Regions from separate parts of the Chryseobacterium sp. 22532 genome, predicted to be linked through region 1. Evidence: riboswitches for the same ligand, from Rfam matches in the RefSeq annotation. Region 1 holds a riboswitch; each other region holds the start of a gene.

Region 1 (3,142 bases):
TTTTGGAGATTTCAATTTTGACGGGACGGAAGATGTAGCCATAAGAAACGGCAGTGGCGGAAACTATGGCAGTGCTTCTTTTGATGTGTATGTATTTAATTCCACAAAGAAACAATTTGTTCTGAGTAAAGAACTTACTGAAATTGCCAGCTCCTATCAGGGAATGTTTGATGTAGATTCCAAACGGAAACGATTGACCACTTATGCCAGATCCGGCGCATCTCTACATTACACCTACGAATATCAGGTGATTCCCAACAAAGGATTGGATCTGGTTTACGAAAAAATCAGTGATTTCAGTGATGAAAAAACGAAAGTGACTGTTAGGGAAAAGATTAATAATAAATGGATCGTTAGAAAATCATCCAAATAATAAAAAAGAAATGAAAATACAAAAGGAGATCGATTTTATCCTGGCAGTGGATGCCCTGAAAAACGTACAGAGAAGAAATTACAATGCCGATGATTCCAGAAGGGAAAATACGGCCGAACACTCATGGCAGATCATTATTTTGGCGCAGATCCTTTATCCGTATGCTAAAAACCGTGCAGATATTGATCTTTTAAGGGTCATAAGAATGCTTTCCATTCATGATTTAGTGGAAATAGAAGCAGGAGATACTTTCCTTTTTGATGAACAGGCGATGGTAGGAAAATTCGAAAGGGAAAAGGTTTCAGCGCAGAAAATCTTTGGAATCCTTGATGAACCTTTGCGTACCGAGTTCTTTGAATTATGGCTTGAATTTGAGGAAGAAAAAACACCGGACGCTATTTTTGCCTGCGCCATTGACCGTATTATGCCGTTTATCTTAAATTCACACACTTCAGGAAGAAGCTGGACGGAAGCCGGTGTGACTGAAAAGCAGATCAGAAATATGCTGGAAAATGCTATTAGGAGGGCATCGGATGAGATGGGAGAGGCCTTTGAGACATTACTGATCAGAAGCTTGGATACTGACAAGGTTGTTCGGTAGATTTATCGCAAAAAAAAATTAAAATTAAAACTGCTGTTTTTTAAGATAAACAAGAGCGTTTCACTTATCAGAATAATACAATTTTACAAATACAATTTTTTTGTACCTTATAAAGGGTTTCGGGCGGCCAAAGGCCGCCCGAAACTTATTCTTTACATTATTCTTATCGGTTTTTTAAACTCATCAATCGCTACAAAAGTGAAATCACCCACGATGGCTCTTTCTCTTTCATACGAGTACATTTGCTCCGTATAGATTTCTACATTCACTTTCATGCTGGTTTTTCCGACATAGTCAACTTTTCCGATCAGCTCTACAATGGTTCCTGCAGGGATAGGCTTTTTAAAATCGATCTTATCGCTGCTTACAGTTACCACTCTTTTTCTTGCAAAACGCGTTGCAGTGATAAAAGCTACTTCATCCATCAGCTGCATGGCAGTACCTCCGAAAAGAGTGTCATAGTGATTGGTAGTGTTGGGAAAAACCGCTTTAAAAATTCTGGTCTCGGATGCTGCAATTCTTTCTTCTGTAGTCATATTTCATTATTAATTAATGCGAAATGAAATAATATCAAAATAACAGAACAGTGACAGGAATCATGGAGAATCCCTGAAGCAGTCCATCAGATCAATAAACTTCAAATCGCGAAAGTTTCTTGTTTAAAGAAATAGGCAGGTCTCCTGACTTGTAACATCTTTTATCTCCTTCCCGTGCCCTGCACAGTGGATCCTTGATAAAGACTTCAGTTACTTACAGTTGCGCGACAGTCCGTGATTTTCACACGGTTCCCTTTTAATCTGCGTTAAGCAGAACCAATTTCTGTGATGAATTAGCGTTAAACTTTTTCAGGGCAAAAATAAGAATATTACTGCGAAAAACGACAATTATTCCGGACTATTGTAAATAATCTGGCTCATTACCTTTCCTTCCTTGATGGTCCAAAGTGTGACATATCTGTTTTCACCCGAGCCATTGATCATATAAAGATAAATGTGATCATTGTCAAGAGCCGTTACTCCGACATTATTGAAATCCATGGTAGGCTGGAACATATTTTTAATAGCTTCCCTTACAAAAACAGAACCTCTTCCCGGCTGTTGTACTCTGATGGACTTAATCTCTGTCATCCCTTCCGGAAGCCCGTCTTTAATTCCCCATGGCTTTACTTTATCTATAGTAAGGATCTTTCCATCCGTATCTTTTTCCTGCTTTCTGTAACCGGCATTGGACGGATAAACGTCAATAACCACCTTGGTTCTTTGTGAAGTCGGTATTTTTGGATTGCTGTTGTCTGTGAAGATTAGTGATTTCCCGTTCTTGGATTTAGAAGGTGTAAACTGAGGAAGCTGGTCGATAAAGGCAATACGCCCTTTATTTACCATCCCTTCCTTCTCAAGATTCTCATATCTTACAAAAGGTTTTTCCTCATCCTGCTTTTCAGGATATTTAATCCATACCCATTCCGTTTCTCCGGGTGCAGGTTTTACATAAACAAATACATCCCCTTTACGCATCCGGATCTTGTCTACGATTTTTCTGTAGTCATCCTTATGGACGCGCACGTTGGCGTAGCCTTCTTCAGCTTTTACAACACCAAAAGGAACCTTATTCTGTCCCTTGACAAATGCCAAAGAAAAAAGGCTGAAAGCGGAGAGGTACAATGCTTTGTTTATGGAAATCATTTGATGAAAATTTTTGATCCCTCAAATATATAAATTAAATGTTTTTTTGATCAGTAAAATATAACAGTATTTGATTAAAATGATCAATATGTTCTAAAAAAGTTATTATCTGATCAGAAAATAATATTTTTTTTGTGTAAAACGTTTCAGATGGAGTATTTATTAATTAAAATTTAATAATATGTAAATAATTTAAACTATTTTTCAAACGAAAATCCATAAACAAATAAATATGATCAAAAAGCTACTTTTTATGCTTCTGCTTTTTTCAGGTGCAGTACAATTTCAGGCAGCCAGTAGAATAGACAATATGTGCGCAGAATCTGCCTTTACTGTTCCGATGAATTTAGCAGCTTCCAATATTAGTTTTACTTCTGCACATATCACCTGGGATCCTATACCCGGAGCTACAGGCTATACCGTGAAATGGAGGGCCTCAACATCTGCGGTATGGCTCTCGATGAATATTCCTGCCGGGGCCACTTC
Region 2 (3,142 bases), on a different contig from region 1:
GAACCCATCCGTTTTGAGTAAAAGCAAATCCGGAAAGCTGTTCCCCGAAATATTCTACCATATCATTACGTTCAAATTCCCCGTGAACCAGCACATCAATACCTATCTCTTCCTGCCAGCGGATGGTTCTTTCTGTCTCTTTTTTAAGAAGATCATCATATTGTTCAGCGGTCAGTTCCCCTTTTTTAAATTTTGATCTCCATGTCCTTACTTCCTTAGTTTGAGGAAAAGAGCCAATCGTTGTCGTAGGAAATAAGGGAAGCTGTAAAACTTTTTGCTGCTCTTCTTTCCTTATGCTGAACGGACTGTTTCTCTTTGCATCATCTTCAGTTGTTACATCCGTACGGTCTTTTACTTCCTGATTGTGGATCAAAGCTGAGATTTTACGGGTGTCAATTGCTTTTTTATTTTCGGCATACTGTTGCAGAGCCAGGTAATCTGCATTTCCGGAAGCAAGCTTTTTCAAGGTAACAATTTCATCAACTTTTTGTTTGGCAAAAGCCATCCATTGCTTAATTTCAGGAGATAATGTTTCTTCATTCGTCTCCAGTTCAAGATCAAAAGGAGAGTGAAGCAGAGAACATGAAGGGGCAATGAAAACCCTGTCTGAACCAATGGTGCTGACCGCTTTTTCTATAAAGCCTAAAGATCTTTCAAAATTATTTTTCCAGATGTTCCGCCCATCTACAATACCTAAGGATAGACTCAATGTTTGAGGAATGGTACGTAAAACTTCATCCAGCTGTTCAGGACATCGTACCAGATCGATATGCAGGACATCTACAGGAAGTGAAGCTGCTAATGAAAGGTTGTCTTTTAAACCTTCAAAATAAGTAGCAAGAATAAATGTAAGATTCGGGAACTGTTTTCTGATTTCAGCATAAACAGATGGGTAGATTTCTCTTGCTTTTTCAGTAAGATCCAGACCTAAAAAAGGTTCATCAAGCTGAATCCATGTGGCACCATGGTTTTCCAGTTCTTTTAAAATTTCGATATATACCGGAAGCAGATTTTCTATGAGGTCCAGTTTATCAAACCCGTCTTCTTTCTCTTTTCCCAGAAGAAGATAGGTAAGAGGACCTAATATCACGGGCTTGGCATTTATTCCGGCTTCTTTTGCGCTGATGAATTCACTGATGATCTTTTTGGAAAATAATCCGAACTGCTGGTTCTTCTGAAATTCAGGAACGATGTAATGGTAATTGGTATCAAACCATTTTGTCATTTCCATGGCGGTAATGTCAAGGCCGTCTTTCTGGTAGCCTCTTGCCATGCCAAAATATAGATCAAGCTCAGAATTGGATGCTCTTGAGGCAATTTCTTTATAGCGTTCGGGAATTGCTCCCACAACTAGAGTCATGTCCAAAACCTGATCATAATAAGAAAAGTCATTGCAGGGAATAAGGTCAATTCCTGCTTCCTGCTGCATTTTCCAGTTCTGCCGGCTAATGGTTTTCCCGGTTTCCAGTAATTCGTTTAATGATGTTTTGCCTGACCAATACTGTTCGCAGGCTTTTTTGAGTTCTCTGTGGCGGCCAATACGCGGGCTGCCAAGAATGTGCGTTTGCATGTTTTTAAACTTTAAATTAGACAATTAGGATTTTAAAGGCTCTTTTAGATGCTCCGCAATGCTGTTTGGAAAGAATTTTAGGATATAAATGGATACAGTGAGGACGTAATTTCCCGGTAATGCAGGGACGTTCAAAGTATCATCTATATGAGCTGAAGCTTCAGACCGCGAAAGCATTGTCAATTCAGAATAGGCAGGTCTCCTGACTTGTAACAGTTTTTATCATCCTTCCCGCTTCTGGCAGTGGATATACTTGGATAAAAACCATTGTTGTGTTACTTACAGTTGCGCGACAGCTCATGATTCTCACACGATTCCCTATTAATCTACGTTATGTAAAACCTCTTCTGTTTGATGAAGTATGTTAAAGAACAAAATCTATGTCAAAGGTATTGATTAAAGTGAATTGATTGGTTAATTTGTAAAAATTAGGAATATTATTTTGTTTTGGTCTTATTTTAAAGTTAAAAATTCTGTAAATTTGAAAAACATAACCTCAAAAAGAATATTATTCTGTGGAAAGACTTGACGAAAGGGATCTTCAATTGCTCAGAATCCTGCAAAAGAATGCTAAATTGACTGTAAAAGAGATTGCAAAAGAAGTCAATCTTTCACCTTCACCTGTTTTCGAACGGATGAAAAGACTTGAGCAGGAAGGATATATCAAGCATTATGCAGCTGTACTGGAAGCAGAGAAGCTGAACCGTGGGTTTACTGTTTTTTGCCAGATTAAACTTAAAATCCATGACCGTTCTGTAGGAAATCAGTTTGTTGAAGATATCTTACAGATTGATGAAATTGCTGAATGCTATAATATTTCAGGAGATTTCGATTTTCTCCTGAAAGTTCAGGTAAGAGATATGAAACATTACCAGGACTTTGTGTTCAATACGCTGGGTTCATTAGATTCTATAGGAAGTGCACACAGCACTTTTGTGATGGCCGAGGTTAAAAATATTCACGGAGTAAGTATTTAAAAATAAAAGCAGCACCCATAGGATACTGCCATTATAATTTTTTAAATCATTAATTTTTTCAATCTTTAAATAAAATTAACTGCTCCATTCTCACTACTGCATTTTGTTGATATTCTTCAGTCAGATTAAATATTTTCCCCAGTTTTTGGGAAGCACTGATGAAACTGATAAAGGTGCAGAGCTCCGAAATTTCTTTTTCGGAAAAGAATTCTCTCAACATGCTGAAATGGCTCTTGAGTATGGAACGGTGATTTTTAGAGAATAGCTCTGCGAAGCTTACAGCTACGGAAATTTTAAGATCTGACTTGCTGAAATCGGGTCTTCCGCCTTTTACCATGCAGTATTCACAGCCATTGCCAAATGCAAGTGTTCTTCGGATCTGTTCCAGTAAATCAGAGTCTAAACTTATATTTTTAAAGAAAGTCTCTTCAAGTCTGTTCCAGTGGTATAGTATTTCAGGGTTATGGCCAATAAGTTTTTCAAATGGTGTATTTCCATTGTCTGAAAATTCAATTGTTGTCATATTTTTTTATGTCAAATTTCTGTCTAATTCATGTAGTTTTAAAATGGATTTAATGATTAGATTTTATAATTT
Region 3 (3,142 bases), 100 kb from region 1:
CCTGATATTGGAAAGCGGTGATAAAAACTGGTGGATAAGGTATCCGTGTGCACTGTGAATTTCTATCATATCAAAACCGGCTTTTACAGCTCTTTTTGCTGCTTCTTTAAAATTCTGTACCTGTTCCTTAATCTCGTCAGCAGTCAGAACATGCGGAATCCTTTCAGTAGGATGATAAGGAATAGGACTAGGTGCAACGGTTTCCCAACCTTCTTCAACAGGAATCTGCAGGTTATTCCATGTGGAACCTTTTCTTCCGGCGTGGGCAAGCTGAATCCCTATTTTACTTTCTGAACGGGAATGGACAAAATCAACAATTTTCTTAAGTTCTTCTGCCTGCTCATCATTCCAGATACCCATACAGTGGTTGGTAATTCTTCCACGAGGCTCTACTCCGGTGGCTTCAACCATGATAAGTCCGGTCCCGCCCTGAGATCTGCTTCCGTAGTGTACAAAATGGAAATCATTAGCCAATCCATTTTCGCATGAATACATACACATGGGAGACATTACCCATCTATTTTTCAATTCTATATTTCTAAATTTTACTGGTGTGTATAACATTTTACTTTTTGATTTTCAATTTAATGATGAATAAAAAAAACATTGTCGAAGTGATGAAAAAGAAGTAAATTTGGCCCCCTTTTTAGTCTTACTAATATATGAAAAAAGACATACAGATCAGTTACGAGCATTTTAAAAACAGCAGTGAGCTGAACGATATAGAAAAAACTTTATTTGAAAGAGCAATACAAGCCCGTGAAAATGCTTATGCGCCCTATTCGAATTTCCTTGTAGGATGTGCCGTCTTACTGGAAAACGGTGAAATTTATTCCGGCAACAATCAGGAGAATGCAGCCTATCCATCGGGGTTATGTGCAGAAAGAACGACTCTTTTCTGGGTGGCAGCCAATTTTCCGGATGTCAAGGTGAAAAAGATCTTTGTCGTTGGGGGGCCTAAGGAATTTCATGAGAAAAATCCTCCGATTCCACCTTGTGGAGCCTGCAGGCAAAGCCTGATAGAATATGAAACGAAACAGAACGAAAACATCATCCTTTATTTTTCAAGCATGAATGATGAAGTGGTAAAGGTTCATTCTATTAAGGATTTGCTGCCTTTCTATTTTGATTCATCGTTTTTGTAAAGGTGAAATTTTGTGAACAGGAAATTTTGGTTGATGTGAATAGTGAATTTTGCTTCGCAAGTGAATGGTGAATTAAAGTTTTAAGAATCAAAAACCAAGAACCAAGAATCAAGATTTCAAATACCATACTTTTGTCAATGGTCAATTTTATTTTACAAATGAATTGTTAATTTAAGAATTATTTTCAATTTTGTACTGTCATGTTCATTAATGATCATTTATACTTTTTAAAAATTTCCCTGCGAAGCAAAATTCACTATTCACTATTCACTATTCACTATTCACTATTCACAAATAACCACTCACAATTGACTTTTTGTCTTTTTTGCGCAATAATTTTAAAAAGTTATCTTTGCAAAAATTTTGGTTTCCAGCATTTTGGAAATAATAGGGAATTGGGTGTAACTCCCAGACTGTCCCCGCAACTGTAAATCGCAATAAGATTTCTGTAAAAAACCACTGTTCAAACGGGAAGGTGCAGAAAGCGAAAGTCAGGAGACCTGCCAAAATTATAACTAAAAACGTATTACTTTCGGAGGAAAAGTAAAATAGTATGGATATAAAAAGGTCTTTATTACTACTTTGTTCGTCTTACGGCAGCTTTCTCTTCGGACAGGAGAAGGCGGTTGACACCATTTATATTTTCGACAGCCAGATGAGCAAGGTAAAGCTTTTCCATCCGGTACGTACGATCACTCCAAAAGATCTCGAAAAAAACTCAGCCAATCTTTCTGAACTTTTACGCTTTCAGTCTTCTATTTATGTGAAAGAAAATGGCCGTGGGGCGGTTTCTTCTCCTTCATTCAGGGGAACAACAGCTCAGCAGACCGCTTTTGTGTGGAACGGAATCAACATAAATTCCAGCTTTTTGGGGCAGGGAGATGTGAATAATATTCCACTTTTCGGATATGATCAGATTGATATAAAAGCGGGTGGCGGAAGTGTTGTTTATGGCAGCGGAGCTATTGGAGGAAGTATTCATTTAAATAATATTTTGGATTTCAACAGGGGCTTCAAAGGTTCTGTTTATTCGGAGGCGGGCTCTTTTGATACTTATAATAATTTTCTGCAAGCTTCATTCAGCAATGATAAATTAAGCGTTAAAGTTTCCGGGAGCTATTTAACGAGTCAGAATGATTATAAAGTTCCTGAATTTGTTGTAGGAAGTACGGGATTTTATAATGTTAACGGCAGATATTACAATACTTCAGTTAACATCGGAGCTTCTTATAAAATTGCTGATCACCAGACTATTTCATGGCAGAACCAGATGTTCGATGCATCACAGCATTATCCTGTTTTTGAACAAATCGGAAACAGAACAAAATATAACGCGCAGACTTTAAGAAGCCTGATCGCATGGGATATCAATAAAAGTAATCTTTCAAACAGCTTAAAAGCAGCTTATACGGAAGATAATTTTCAGTATTTTTCGGATCTTAACCAGCCTAAAGCAAGCGGTGCAGAGGGAAAAAATTATATTTTCAAAAATGATTTCAACTATTTCATCACTCCAAAGATCAACATCAATGCTATCGGGGAATTTCAGGTGAATAAAGGGGAAGGTTATCAATCCGGAATTGGGGTCATCAGCAGAAATGTAGGTTCCCTATCCGGCTTAATCAGGTATTTTGCCACGAAGGAGCTTCGTTTTGAAGCCGGGATCAAGAAGGATTTTGTGGAGGATATCTCTTCTCCGCTTCTGTATTCTTTTTCGGGAAAATGGGATGCTTTACAATGGTATCGTATGGGAGCCAGTTTTTCAAGAAACTTCAGATATCCTTCTTTTAATGATCTTTACTGGCAGCCAGGAGGAAATCTGGATTTGCTTCCTGAAACATCCACGAATATTGACATGAGCCATGAGTTCAGCTTAGGAGATTTTAAAATTACATTGAGTCCTTATTATATGGACATCAAAAATCTCATCAACTGGTTACCTACTCCCTATGGATACTGGGCACCTGTGAATACGTATAAAGTTGAATCTTACGGAT
Region 4 (3,142 bases), on a different contig from region 1:
TTTTCTGAACGGATAAATCATGCGTGTACCATGGCTGGAGATAATTGGCTTTGATATTATTCAGCTGGGCATCATAGCGTTCTCCGGTGTACATAAAACTGTAATTGAAACTCCAGTCTTTATAGTCTGCCATTAGGGTAAAGGTCAATGCATGCCACGGCACATAGGAGATCTGGTCACCGTAATAATCGTCACTTTTATCAGTATAGTCCCCGGCACGCTGATAGGTATAGCTTACCAAAGGTTTCAGTTTCAATTTATTAATGTCAAATTCAGCCTGCACATTCACGTCTGCCCCGATGATTTTCACTTCACCTAAATTCACCATCATCCATCTGAAAAGATTGGTGGTAGGAACAGCGATAATCTTGTTCTCAACTTCATTATAATAGCCATCCACTTTCACATAGATTCCTTTAAAAAATTGATGGTCAAAGAGCTTCTCGTAGGTAAAACCTGCATCGTACTGATTCGTGTATTCAGGTTTCAGCATGACATTCCCGATCATGGTGTAATACAGATCATTGAAAGTAGGCATTCTGAATACTCTTTTGTAGAAAGCCCTTACGGTAAGATCTTTGGATTCAAAAGGCTGATAGCTCAGGAAAGCGGAAGGGGTCCATTCGGTTTTATCAGGAGACTTCGCATTCATTTTTACGTTTTCATGAACAAAAGTTCCAAGAATACTTCCCAAAAACTTAAAACGGTTCCATTGATAGGTCGTGGCAAAAGAAACGAGCGAAGTATATCGTGTAGGATATGAAAAATCTCTCAGACTGGCATTCAGATTATTATACTGAAAGTCAAAACTCGCACTTACATCCCAGTTTTGATTAATAGAATAGAGATTGGAATTGGAAAAATAAAGCTCTCTCTGAACATACGAATTATCTATCGGAAGAACCGTTGTTGCTACATTCACCGTATCTAAAAACCGGGTGTAATCATACGCAAATTTTGCTTTGAACTGAGTTTCAAATTTTGGGAACAGCTTTTTACGGAAACTGGCCTGGACAAAATAGCTCTCATCCAGCATTTGCTGACCTTTAGGTGTGAAATTATTATTAACAATGGCTGTGGGAACTCCACGATCGGAAATATAGCCGTAGCCGCGTACGCTCCAACTTCCATCATTAATGGTCCCGTTTAAGGCACCTTCAAAACGTTTCGCCCGGATGTAGGAATCATATCTTCTTGCAATGGTATCATTGGCAACAGATCCGTCAGAATTTTTCTTTTCGTATTTATACTTATACAATCCATCGCTTTGTACAAATTCCGAGCTGAAACTTGCCGAAATTCTCTCTGAAAGCTTCTGTTCCACACGGAAGGAAGGATTAAATAAACTGATGGAGCCTAATTTCAGCTTCACCGTTAAGTTGGTCTTCTGATTCCCTTTAAAAACTGGTATTTTAGGCTGAAGATAAATCGATCCGGAAGATCCGAAATCCTTTGCCGGCTGAAAAATTTCACTTTTTTGGCCGTTGTATAAAGAAATGGCTTCAAGATCATCCAGTGAAAACTTTCCAAGATCCACGATTCCGTTCTGAACATTTCCCAGCTGGATACCGTCATAGAAAACACCCACATGCTGGCTTCCCATACTACGGATATTGACAGTTTTCAGGCCGCCCATTCCGCCATAGTCTTTGATCTGAACTCCCGAAAAATACCGTAAGGCATCGGCCACCGACTGACTGTTCAGTCTTTCCAGCTGTTCGCCGGACAGGATCTGGGCAGGAAGGATTTCTTTAAAATCTTTTTTGTAAAGCTGAATCGGGAGGATGGTTTTTTCCCGGATGGTGTCTCCGGATTGAGAGAATATAAGTTGAGATGCCATCACAAATAATGTGATAACTCCTTTTTTAAACTGTGAAGCAGTACATTTTCTGACCATTAGCTCATTGAGAATAATGCTGACGCTAATGGATATAAGATAGCAAAGATAAAGCGCAGCTGTTACTGCACAGAATCATTGTTGTCCTAAGCTTTATTCCACGAAAGCATCAAACGTTTATCTTCTGGCAGGTCTTCTGACTTACTCCGTTTTTGAAATCCTTCCCATAAAAAAAACAGTGGATATACTCTTCAAAAACTTTGATGTGGAGCTTACAGCAGCGGGTCTGTCCCGGATTTTCACCAGGTTCCCTTTTAAGTGCTTTTTACAGCGCACCAGATTGCGGCAAAGATAGAAAATAACTTAATATATGCAATAACGGCATAATAAATTAATTCTCAACACTATGAAAAACAGAAAATATTAAGAAGATGTATTAAAAACAGGTGGCTCGGGAATCTCAGCCACCTGTTTTTTAGATTAAAGTTTGAAATTTTTACGAGACTAAAGATTGAACAATCTGTACCTGGTGGCTTTGGCCATTATATTAAATTCCAAAATTGATAAAAACACTGAACCTGGATTTTGCTTCAATGTCCCCGCTTGCCAGATTGGAATAAGCAGGCAGCATGACTTCTCCACCCAGGCTGAACTTTTTATACGAAGCCTCAAAACCAAGCTTTCCATATAAAGCGCTTCCTGCTGTATTAGGCAATACCTCATCAAACTGTTTGTTTTTATCATAGACTTCGCCCTGAAGTCCGGCTTTGGCAGAGAAAATAGCTTTTTCATTTCCTGCAAGCTGATAAAAAGCTGTTGCGGCATAATTCCACTGGTTTCCGAAACGGTAATTCTTTTTGTTTTCTGTTTTTACGGTGTAATCTGTGTTGATCAGCACAGCCAGCTTATTCTTTTGAAACTTATAGTTCAAAGCAGCCTGGTAGTCCCAGCTTCCCGTTCCCAGTTGAAAACTTGGATTGACTCCTGAAGCTCCTTTTTCATCAAATTTTCCCAAAGGAATTTTCACCCCCAAACCACCGTTGAGCTGATGGAAATGATCTTTGGAACTGAGGATCCGGTAAATTCCCATCAGGTTCAGATCTCCGATTCCATTAATGTTGATATCGCCCTGAATTGTTCTCTTCTCATGAAAATGAAATGGCAGGCTAGCGTATACACTCAGCTTTTCTGTCAATGGAATTTTTCCCCAAACCTGCAGGGTATTGAAATACTGATCCTGTGTAAGATCTTTTACAAAAAGGTTTTCTTTGGCTTTATAATGCTGGGCAAAATATTTGATCCCGA

What was found. Region 1 has a riboswitch for cobalamin ahead of ACTJIV_RS17940 (acyl-CoA thioesterase). Riboswitches for the same ligand answer to the same signal wherever they lie in the genome.
Region 2: another riboswitch for cobalamin. It lies ahead of metE (5-methyltetrahydropteroyltriglutamate--homocysteine S-methyltransferase); the one in region 1 lies ahead of ACTJIV_RS17940 (acyl-CoA thioesterase).
Region 3: another riboswitch for cobalamin. It lies ahead of ACTJIV_RS17460 (TonB-dependent receptor plug domain-containing protein); the one in region 1 lies ahead of ACTJIV_RS17940 (acyl-CoA thioesterase).
Region 4: another riboswitch for cobalamin. It lies ahead of ACTJIV_RS03025 (TonB-dependent receptor plug domain-containing protein); the one in region 1 lies ahead of ACTJIV_RS17940 (acyl-CoA thioesterase).

The regions. Positions count from the first base shown of each region.
Region 1 covers NZ_JBQENJ010000006.1:363,833-366,974, forward strand. The annotation lists gene ACTJIV_RS17930 (XAC2610-related protein) at 1-373, shown strand, start outside; gene ACTJIV_RS17935 (HD domain-containing protein) at 384-974, shown strand; gene ACTJIV_RS17940 (acyl-CoA thioesterase) at 1,127-1,510, opposite strand; cobalamin riboswitch at 1,628-1,806, opposite strand; gene ACTJIV_RS17945 (hypothetical protein) at 1,859-2,656, opposite strand; gene ACTJIV_RS17950 (GEVED domain-containing protein) at 2,889-3,142, shown strand, end outside.
Region 2 covers NZ_JBQENJ010000002.1:663,779-666,920, forward strand. The annotation lists gene metE (5-methyltetrahydropteroyltriglutamate--homocysteine S-methyltransferase) at 1-1,570, opposite strand, end outside; cobalamin riboswitch at 1,746-1,931, opposite strand; gene ACTJIV_RS07210 (Lrp/AsnC family transcriptional regulator) at 2,086-2,547, shown strand; gene ACTJIV_RS07215 (carboxymuconolactone decarboxylase family protein) at 2,606-3,070, opposite strand.
Region 3 covers NZ_JBQENJ010000006.1:262,174-265,315, reverse strand. The annotation lists gene namA (NADPH dehydrogenase NamA) at 1-564, opposite strand, end outside; gene ACTJIV_RS17465 (cytidine deaminase) at 663-1,145, shown strand; cobalamin riboswitch at 1,493-1,667, shown strand; gene ACTJIV_RS17460 (TonB-dependent receptor plug domain-containing protein) at 1,699-3,142, shown strand, end outside.
Region 4 covers NZ_JBQENJ010000001.1:644,440-647,581, reverse strand. The annotation lists gene ACTJIV_RS03025 (TonB-dependent receptor plug domain-containing protein) at 1-1,840, opposite strand, end outside; cobalamin riboswitch at 2,007-2,192, opposite strand; gene ACTJIV_RS03020 (transporter) at 2,385-3,142, opposite strand, start outside.